Regions from separate parts of the Shewanella maritima genome, predicted to be linked through region 2. Evidence: predicted binding sites of a transcription regulator. Region 2 holds the regulator's gene; each other region holds the start of a gene.
The links. The regulator FliA, encoded in region 2, starts transcription of late flagellar genes. The targets are predictions, from matches to a motif close to CTAAAGNTNNNNNNNNNNNNGCCGATA.
Positions count from the first base shown of each region.

Region 1 (3,280 bases), 760 kb from region 2:
TTTTGAGTACCTGCTCGCGCTTCAAACCGCTCATTTCTTCATGAGCTCGATTGACATACTCAATCACACCGTTTTCTAAGCTCACCACCATCACCACATGCTCAGAGTGCTCTACTGCACTACGAAGCAGGTTAATTCGCTCGGATTTATCATAGGAATATCGAGTGGCAAGGGTAAGTGCTAATTGATCCGCACACTGAATAATAAATTGCAGATCATCGATTGGCCATTGCTTAGCTGCAATGTGCTCGATCGACAATATGCCTTCAATATGGCCATTAATACGAATTGCAACATCGAGCACAGAGACAATATTGGCTGCCTGATAATAGCTTGATAACTGGGTGAGTAACGGATGATTTTGCGCATCGTCTGTTTGGATGTAACGATGCAAGCGTAATTCGTCGACATACTCTTGGTTAGTACGCGCGAGTTTACGATGACTTGCGTAGTCATTGAACAAATCGCTATCACCATGGGCATGTGCCACAAGTTGATAGTAGTTTTGTTCACTACGTTTTGGCTGCTCTAAAATGGAGCTATTAACTACGGGTTGATCAAACAGCCACACAAAGACTTGTGTTACCTGGCAATACTCCCGTAGTTGCTGACATACTAATTCAGCGGTAAGAGCAAAGTTACCTTGCTGTTTAGCACTGGAATTTACAATTAATTCCAACAAGTGCTGATGTTCTTGTCGATTCATTGGTATCCCGAAAACAACATGCTTTACATCCTGTCTCTGACAAACTTCTTAGAGACGACGACTAATGTTTGCACGTAGGGAGAAATTATTAACGGTAAAATAGCGCGTTTTGTAATACTTTTTTATGACACCAAGATAACATAACACTAACGCTAGGCGCAATTTGTAACCACTAAGTACATGTTAATAAATGTAACTTCGCTAGTTACAGTTGATTCTCCAATTGAAAAATCATCTTCTCTGCGGCTACATCAAACACGATATCTACCGACTCGCCATCACCCGTATGAGTATAATTTACCTCTACATTGCTAAATCTCTGTTTAGCTTTCTCTACTATTTGCTCTAGCTCCTGAATTTTATCGCTACTACTTTTAATAGTAAGTACACAATCGTGCTCGTCGATGACTGCACCGATATCGACAAAGCTACCACACTCCGGGCAGCTATCATTTACATTACCTTGCTGCTCAATAATTTTCTTAACCATATGAACCTCTTTAATCAACTAAAGGTTAATCATAACTAAGAATCGAACTTGATATCGCTAAGTGCTTCACAAATCAAGCTTAATACTAAGCTGCTATGCGGCTACCTGTATGCATTTAGCCATCGTACGTTGCTGCTCAATCTCACTGACATAGTTAATTGCAGCTAAATTAACCTCTGCTCCATTCCCCAGTGCACTATTCTGCTGCCCTTTATGCTTAAGTTGCGTTAAGTGGCTACAATTGGACAAGCACAGCTGCATGTCTAAATCGTTTTCACCTCTTATCACTTGGGGTTCAGGTAATAATGCTTGCGATAGATTAAATTGGCTTTGCCCTTGTTGCTGGAACACATGGGCATGATCGACAACATCAGATTGCTGTGAAAGGTCATGCAGTAAAGGTTGCTTTGGCGGTAATTGCAGTTCCTTGGCTAACTTTTGATCGAGCGACAGATGTTTTTCTAGTTCAAATTGAGCCATGTCGCGTGCGTCAACAGACAGCATCGCTAATATCAAGCCAAAGTCACCACGTTGGTTTTGGTGAATATCTTGATTTAAGCGCGTGCCTAAATGTAATTCGTTGACTAAAGCTGACTCAATTTGCATATAAAAACATCATCTATTGCATCTATTGATAGATAATCGACCAAACGAGCCAATACTTGAGGTTTTTTTTGATTTTTTGACTTTACATGCTGACCCATTGTGACTACTATGGCGTCCGCAAATTGAGGAGGGGTTCCCGAGTGGCCAAAGGGATCAGACTGTAAATCTGACGGCTCAGCCTTCGAAGGTTCGAATCCTTCTCCCTCCACCATTTTGCACAAGTGATAAATAGACCGTTCGTGGAGGGGTTCCCGAGTGGCCAAAGGGATCAGACTGTAAATCTGACGGCTCAGCCTTCGAAGGTTCGAATCCTTCTCCCTCCACCATTTATCGGTGCTATGATCACTTACAATAACTATTGTGGCTAATAGTTTATAAACAACACTAGTAAGTGTCTTGCTTATTAGTTCAGTGGAGGGGTTCCCGAGTGGCCAAAGGGATCAGACTGTAAATCTGACGGCTCAGCCTTCGAAGGTTCGAATCCTTCTCCCTCCACCACTTTTCTTTTTTACCCTCAATAAACATTCTGACTTCATTAGTAACTTGCAAATCCCAGTAGTTCAACTGCTCTGTGCTGCGCTTTACACGGTTGTCTTAATTCCAAGCGAAACCGCTAAACCACATTTACCCGCCATATAAATGTTACCTTGTATCATAAATTATGATTAAGTCATTAAGCCTAGGTGATGTGAATTAACATTTACGCCCTTTATTCCGTCAATTGAATACTCATTGCAAACCAAAGCTTGGTTCGCTGCGCAGTGTTGTTTATGCTCTAGGCATCAATAACTAACCGAGCTTATTATGTCTACCTCTTGGATCAACAGTGCTATTGCAAAAATTGAAGCTGATTATCAACGCTCAGCCGACACTCATTTAATTAAGCTAGATTTGCCGCAACTAAAGGGTATTGATATCTACCTTAAAGATGAAAGCACCCACCCAACTGGTAGCTTAAAACATCGTTTAGCACGCTCACTTTTTTTGTACGCCCTGTGTAACGGTAAAATTAAACAAGGCACCACTATTATTGAATCTTCGTCAGGCAGCACTGCTGTATCAGAAGCTTACTTTTCTCGCCTATTAGGTTTACCGTTTATTGCTGTGATGCCAAAGTCGACCGCGAAGAAAAAGATTGAGCAAATTGAGTTTTATGGTGGCAAGTGCCATTTTGTTGATACAGGTGACCAAATTTATGCCGAATCAGAGCGCCTAGCAGCAGAGCTAAATGGACACTATATGGATCAGTTTACTTATGCCGAACGAGCAACTGACTGGCGTGGTAACAACAATATTGCCGACTCGATTTTTAACCAAATGAAACGTGAGCCAAACCCTATTCCTAAATGGGTGGTAATGAGCCCTGGCACAGGCGGCACATCGGCAACAATTGGACGCTATATTCGCTACCAACAGCTAAACAGCCAACTATGTGTAGTAGACCCGGAAAATTCTGTCTTTTACGACTATTACCAAAC
Region 1 is NZ_CP036200.1:4,676,144-4,679,423, reverse strand. It holds gene EXU30_RS20015 (putative bifunctional diguanylate cyclase/phosphodiesterase) at 1-706, opposite strand, end outside; gene EXU30_RS20010 (DUF406 family protein) at 912-1,196, opposite strand; gene EXU30_RS20005 (VC2046/SO_2500 family protein) at 1,290-1,802, opposite strand; tRNA gene EXU30_RS20000 (tRNA-Tyr) at 1,929-2,013, shown strand; tRNA gene EXU30_RS19995 (tRNA-Tyr) at 2,044-2,128, shown strand; tRNA gene EXU30_RS19990 (tRNA-Tyr) at 2,216-2,300, shown strand; gene EXU30_RS19985 (PLP-dependent cysteine synthase family protein) at 2,607-3,280, shown strand, end outside.
Region 1: the regulator FliA is predicted to act here: its motif matches at 1,837-1,863, upstream of EXU30_RS20005 (VC2046/SO_2500 family protein).

Region 2 (3,280 bases):
GTTCTGGTTCTGCTGGATCTTGCTCGATACCTTGCTGAGTTTGTTCAAACATGCTGTTAATCGAATCAACAGCTTGCAAAATAATGTCCATCAACTCAGAGTTGACGTGGCGTTTACCGGTTCTTAACAGGTCGAAGGTATTTTCTGCCTCATGACAGACATCAACCATAGGTGTAAGACTCAAAAAGCCTGCACCACCTTTAACCGTGTGGAACCCACGGAAAATGGCGTTTAATAAATCACTATCGTCAGGATTATTTTCAAGCGCAACTAATTGCTCTTGTAGAAGCTCAAGGATTTCACCCGCTTCAATTAAAAAGTCCTGCAGTATCTCTTCATCGACATCAAAGGACATTAAGTTGACTCCTAATTAGAAACCCAGGCTAGATAACAGATCATCGACTTCATCTTGACCTGTAACAACATCTTCGCGTGTTTCTGCATCCATTATAGGGCCTTCGGCCTCAATATTATTATTTGCTGTTTCTTGTGCTTGCATTGGGTGGTCACCAAACACTGTCAGCATGGTAACTAGGTTGTTTTCCACTTCTCTGACAAGGTCTATCACCCGACGGATCATTTGTCCGGTTAAATCTTGGAAGTCTTGCGCCATCAATATTTGATTGAGCAATTCACGTAAACGATTCGAGTCATGAGCACTGTGAGACATAAACTTCTGAACGTCGTGACATAACACTTTGAACTCGCTCAGTTCTATGTCGCGGCGCATCAATTTATCCCACATAGGGGTCACACTTTGAATGTTTGTAATTATGGTATCGGCCAAAGGTAAACATTCTTCAACCGCATCCATGGTTTTATTTGCAGCTTGTTCCGTCATATCGATGACGTAGTTAAGCCTTTCTTTGGCATCTGGGATTTCTGTGTTAGCTAATTCAGAGAGGCGACTATCAAGTTGGAAGTCTTCAAGGGCACTATGTAACTGACGAGTTAACTTACCGACCTCTTCAAATAGCTCCCTTTGAAGAGGGGCAGCGATTTCACGAATGAGGTTATCAGCTTGCTCTTGCTGATCAGCACTAAGCAGCTCAACCAGCAACTGGGCTTGCTCAAGTGTAATCAATCCCGCGTTTTCTACCTGCATGGCGTATCCCTACTTTATGCTAAGCGTTCAAAGATTTTATCTAGCTTTTCTTTGAGCGTGGCTGCGGTAAATGGCTTAACCACGTAGCCGTTTACACCAGCTTGCGCTGCAGCAATAATCTGCTCACGCTTGGCTTCGGCCGTTACCATAAGTACAGGTAAATGTTTAAGAGAATCGTCAGCGCGAATGGCTTTCAATAAGTCGATGCCTTGCATACCAGGCATGTTCCAGTCAGTTACAACAAAGTCAAATTCGCCTTTTTGTAACATAGGTAGGGCCGTAGACCCGTCATCTGCTTCTTGGGTATTGTTGAACCCCAAGTCTCGCAACAAGTTCTTGATGATACGTCTCATTGTTGAAAAGTCGTCAACAATAAGAATCTTCATATTCTTGTCCAAGGTTTCCTCCGGTGAGCTTACACTTACGTGCTCTATTTATTAATTATTCTTGTGTCCAATGCTTGAGCTTACCTTTTAGTCTTAACATAGCCTGACTTAAAATCTGACTAACTCTAGACTCACTAACCTCAAGAATGGCACCAATTTCTTTTAAGTTTAATGCTTCGTCATAATACAGGGATAAGACTAAAGCATCACGCTCAGGCAAAGTTTTAATAGCTTCAACTAACGCAGATTGAAACTGTACTTCAGCAAGTGACTCGAACGCTTCGTCCGGATTTTCGTCTTCCGGGACGATGACATCTTGCGACACGCCCAAGTCTTCTATGCCTATGATTTTCCCCACAGAAACGTCGTTTAAGATATGATGGTATTCATCTAGCGACATCTCAAGTTTTTCAGCAATTTCTGTGTCACGAGCATCGCGCCCAAGTGTTTGCTCTAACTCATCGATCACTTGAGTGATACGACGACTATTTCTGTGAACGGAACGGGGAACCCAATCACCACGGCGGATCTCATCAATCATTGCCCCTCGGATGCGGATCCCAGCAAAGGTTTCAAACTTGGCACCTTTACTGCCATCAAATTTTGATGAAGCTTCAAGCAGCCCCATCATTCCTGCCTGCAACAAGTCATCCAATTGCACAGAGGCAGGAAGCCTAGCCAACATATGGTGAGCGATACGTTTTACTAGCGGAGCATACTGTTCAACGATAGACGTTTTGTTATCGAATTGGGTATATGCTGCAGCTTTATTCACTCGCTCGTTCCTCTTGCTGAGTAGGACGATGGACTAAGCGTTCAACAAAAAATTCTAGATGCCCGCCAGGTTGTTGCGGGATTGGCCACGTCATAATCTTGTTAGCTAAGCCATGATAAGCGATAGCCGCTGGCGATTTTGGAAAGGCTTCAATTACTAACTTCTGCTTACGGACAGATTTGCGCAAATTATCGTCAAACGGCACCGTTGCCACCAGCTCGAGCGCGACATCTAAGAACCTGTCTGTCACTTTACTGAGTTTAGCAAATAATTCCATACCTTCTCGCAAAGAACGCACCATATTTGCAACAATTTTGAAATGGAACACACCATGCTCGCGGCTCAAGATTTTTATCAAGGCATAAGCATCGGTAATAGAGGTTGGTTCGTCACACACGACAATCAATACATCTTGTGACGCACGTGAAAAACTCAGCACCATATCTGAAATACCTGCCGCGGTATCAACAATCAGTACGTCGAACTGAGTGCGCATTTCACTAAAGGCGCGAATAAGGCCTGCATGCTGAGCTTGAGTAAGCTCAACCATCGCTTGAGTACCAGAAGTTGCTGGCACAATACCAATGCCTTTAGGACCTCGAACAATAATATCGTCTAGCTCTGATTCGCCAGATAGAACGTGAGATAAGTTTTTCTCAGCGCGAAGGCCAAGCATGACATCCACGTTTGCTAACCCTAAGTCAGCATCAAGTACTAATACTCGTTTGCCTTTTTCAGCGAGAGCAACTGCGGTGTTGATTGAAACGCTGGTTTTACCTACGCCCCCTTTACCACCTGAAACCGCGATAACTTTCACTTTTTCGTTATTTGGTTGATTCATCATACGTAAACCGCTTGCTTGATCCCGGGTCATATCTTTACTCAAATGCATAGGCCATCTCATTATGGTTGGCCGTTTGTGGTGACGGTTGTTGCTCTGATTCGTTCAACGCACTTAGCGCTTGCTTGGCTAAGGCTAACGTATCCGCGACCTTCATGTCTTCAGGAACACGT
Region 2 is NZ_CP036200.1:723,117-726,396, forward strand. It holds gene EXU30_RS03120 (chemotaxis protein CheA) at 1-355, opposite strand, end outside; gene EXU30_RS03125 (protein phosphatase CheZ) at 371-1,105, opposite strand; gene cheY (chemotaxis response regulator CheY) at 1,120-1,503, opposite strand; gene EXU30_RS03135 (RNA polymerase sigma factor FliA) at 1,547-2,266, opposite strand; gene EXU30_RS03140 (MinD/ParA family protein) at 2,259-3,140, opposite strand; gene flhF (flagellar biosynthesis GTPase FlhF) at 3,145-3,280, opposite strand, start outside.

Region 3 (3,280 bases), 2.2 Mb from region 2:
GCAATTACTTTACCTGTTGTCCACATAAGCGCTCCTTAATCTTATTCTAATGTTTATAGCGCTTTTCAACCTGAGATTAGGCTGTTAACGCTAAGCTTTATGTCTAGGACCTGTTGATCTTTCAAGATTATTTTTGCAGCGGCTTGTTGGAAATTTATACAAGGCAACGACTTTGATGTGTGGTTGTTCCACATGAGTAAGTCGTTAACGTAGTAGAAATGACAACAAGCGCTGCCGGAACGGTTCGTTTAAAAGCACTTTACTCATTGTTGCGAGCGAGTTTGTTTAGATGACTAGACGTCATCGCTCGCGCCGCGATTAAAGTGCTTTTAATTCGAACAAATTCTAATCAGCAAAGATCAACAGGCCCTAGTATCACTGACGAAATCAGATACATAAAAAAGGCATAGTTGAGTATAGTAAGTCTATCTCAACTATGCCTAATGACTTTGTTTTTATTGCGTTTGTCTGTGTCAATCCAATGGGCCATTTCCCCAGTTTGTAGTGGTCAAGTTAAATGGCATAAATGACTTCAGCTTTATGACTCAACGCATTTATGACTCTGTACCGCTACTACAAAGTACAATTACGCTTGGGCATTAGCCTCATCTGCTGGAGCATCATCTACTGGAGTGTCTTGCGAAGGCTGATTGGCTTCGAGAGTTTGCTCTCTAAATTTAGCTAAACCTTGCTGCACCAATTCATAGGTTTGCTCAACGCCTGCTGCAATATCACCATCAAGTACGCTTAAACCATCAAGGATTTCTTTAGCTTCTTCAAAGCCTTGGTCAATTGCACCAGAAATAATCTCCATAAAGCCATCAAGCTGTTCGTTAAACTCTAGATTACTGGTTTGCCCTTGATGTACAGAAAAGAAATTGGTTGCAAAGGAAACAATACGTTCAGCCGTTGCTTCAGGCGTGTAATCGACGCCAGCCTCTACACCTTTTTGAATGGCATTTTCGCCTAAGGTTGGTGCTAGTTCTTCATTAATGGCCTCAATCGCTGCGCGATAAAGTAATGCCATTGACTGATCGCCAGAAGCTATACTCACGCTTTCTTGCGCGGCTAAAATGCTGCTATTTTGCATCTGTTTGGTCACTTGACGTACCGTCTGAACACTCCCAGTTTGCTCGCTTCTGGTAGTCTGCGACGCAGCTGAACTTGCAGCTTTACCGGCATCGGTATCAACATTATTTGTCGCCGATACCTTAGGTTGGTTTGTCTGTTTAATTTCCATGGCTTACTACCTCAATCACTACAACACCTGTTAGGGCGTGTTTTATTACTTAACTCTATTATCGACCAATTTATAAACAACTTTATTAATTTAAATATTTGAGATTTAGCAAACCCTAAACTAAAGTCTAGTTGATACTACTTAAGTTATAAGTTTGTATAGCATGTTAAAACTAGGTAGTAAGAAGTGTGATGTGCTTTATCTAATTTTAGGTAGAACTTAAGTTTAGTTATTGCTCTAAAATGCACTTTCTGTACAATAAACTTTGATGCAGATCACTATTTTCCATTAAGGATAGACCTTGAGCACAAAAACTGACACACCGCTCGTTACAGATAAAGTTATGGGGCTAACTTGCCAAAGTTGTAGTCGCATGTCTGAGCTGGAAGGAGAAAAGATATGTTATGAAAAAGGTAAAATTACCCGGTTAGCGCCGGATAATCGACCTGTTCATCAACAAAAAATTGTGTGTGCTAGTTGGCAAAGGAAGTAGTTGAAGCAAGCTTAATCAAACCAGTATATCTTTTCCATCATCAGCACTTTTAATCACATCACTGCTATCATTATCGTTAATTTTAGATAGAGTTAAGCCGCGAGTCGTAACAATTAAGCCTGCACAAAGCTCATTGTACACATTTTGAATATCTGACGCTGGCACTTCACGTTTCTCAAGCATGGCTTTAATCGCAAACCAGTCTGTCGTAACTTCGTGTTGAGTACCTTCCAAGGCAGCTTTTAATGCAATATTTTGCACCTGTTCCTCCAATCCATGTCAGCAACACTGACATACCTATGTATGACTTTATTATTTTCGGATAATTATACCCATTATCGCCAAAGAATCGAGATGGCTTGTTAAAAATTGCTACAAGTTGTCTGTCAGACATCTCAGCTTATAAGTTAGCGCTCATACAACTACGATTCATTTTGAATTCGCCACAGTTTTGCATATAGACCATCTTGTTGTAATAAACCGTGATGCTGACCTTGCTCAACAATTTGCCCACCACTTAACACCACAATTAAATCGGCATCAACTATGGTCGATAATCTATGAGCCACCACTAGGCTTGTGTGCCCACGCTGAGCATCCTTAATTGCTGATAATATCGCTTGCTCCGAGCGGCTATCTAGTGATGACGTTGCTTCATCAAATACCATAATAGGCGCTTGCTTAAGCACGGCCCTAGCAATCGATACGCGCTGTTTTTCCCCCCAGACAATTTTAAACCACGCTCTCCTACTTTGGTGTCCCATTTATCTGGAAGTGACTCAACAAACTCACTTAAGTGAGCAATTTTAGCCGCGTGCTTAACCTCTTGCTCGCTTGCATCAGGGCGACCATAACGAATATTTTCATAAATTGAGCGATTAAATAACACTGTATCTTGCGGCACAATGGCAATAGCTTTACGCAAAGAGTCTAAACTCATGTCGCGAATATCCACGCCATCAATACAAATACGGCCACTGTTAACGTCGTAAAATCGGTATAACAACTTAATTAAGGTCGACTTGCCCGCGCCGCTATCACCAACAACTGCTACCTTCCTGCCTTTACTCACATTCAAGGTAACCTGCTTTAAAATCTCGCGCTGTTGATAACAAAACTCCACTTGCTCAAAGCTGATCTCACCCTGCTGAATATGTATAGTTTTCGCATCAGCGTTATCTGTGACTTGCGGCGAAATATCCAAAATATCAAACATACGCTCAATATTGGCAAAAGCGCCGCGGATCTCGCGATATACGAAACCCAAAAAGTTGAGCGGCATAAATAACTGCATCATAAATGCGTTAATCAGCACAAAGTCACCAATAGTCATGGTTTCATCAATAACTTCATACATGGCAAAGCCCATCATTGCAGTCATTGCTGCGGCAATAATAAGCGCCTGACCGCTATTTAACACCAATAATGATAAGCGATTTTTACGCTTTGCCTGCTCCCATTGACCAAGCGCAGTGTCATAGTGCTCGGCTTCTCGCTGTTCGTTATTAAAGTATTTAACGGTTTCAAAGTTCAATAAGCTATCAACC
Region 3 is NZ_CP036200.1:3,205,398-3,208,677, reverse strand. It holds gene EXU30_RS13735 (ferredoxin--NADP reductase) at 1-26, opposite strand, end outside; gene EXU30_RS13730 (DUF5610 domain-containing protein) at 587-1,240, opposite strand; gene EXU30_RS13725 (hypothetical protein) at 1,749-1,994, opposite strand; gene EXU30_RS20910 (hypothetical protein) at 2,156-2,401, opposite strand; partial or broken gene EXU30_RS13720 (ABCB family ABC transporter ATP-binding protein/permease) at 2,438-3,280, opposite strand, start outside.
Region 3: the regulator FliA is predicted to act here: its motif matches at 1,300-1,326, upstream of EXU30_RS13730 (DUF5610 domain-containing protein).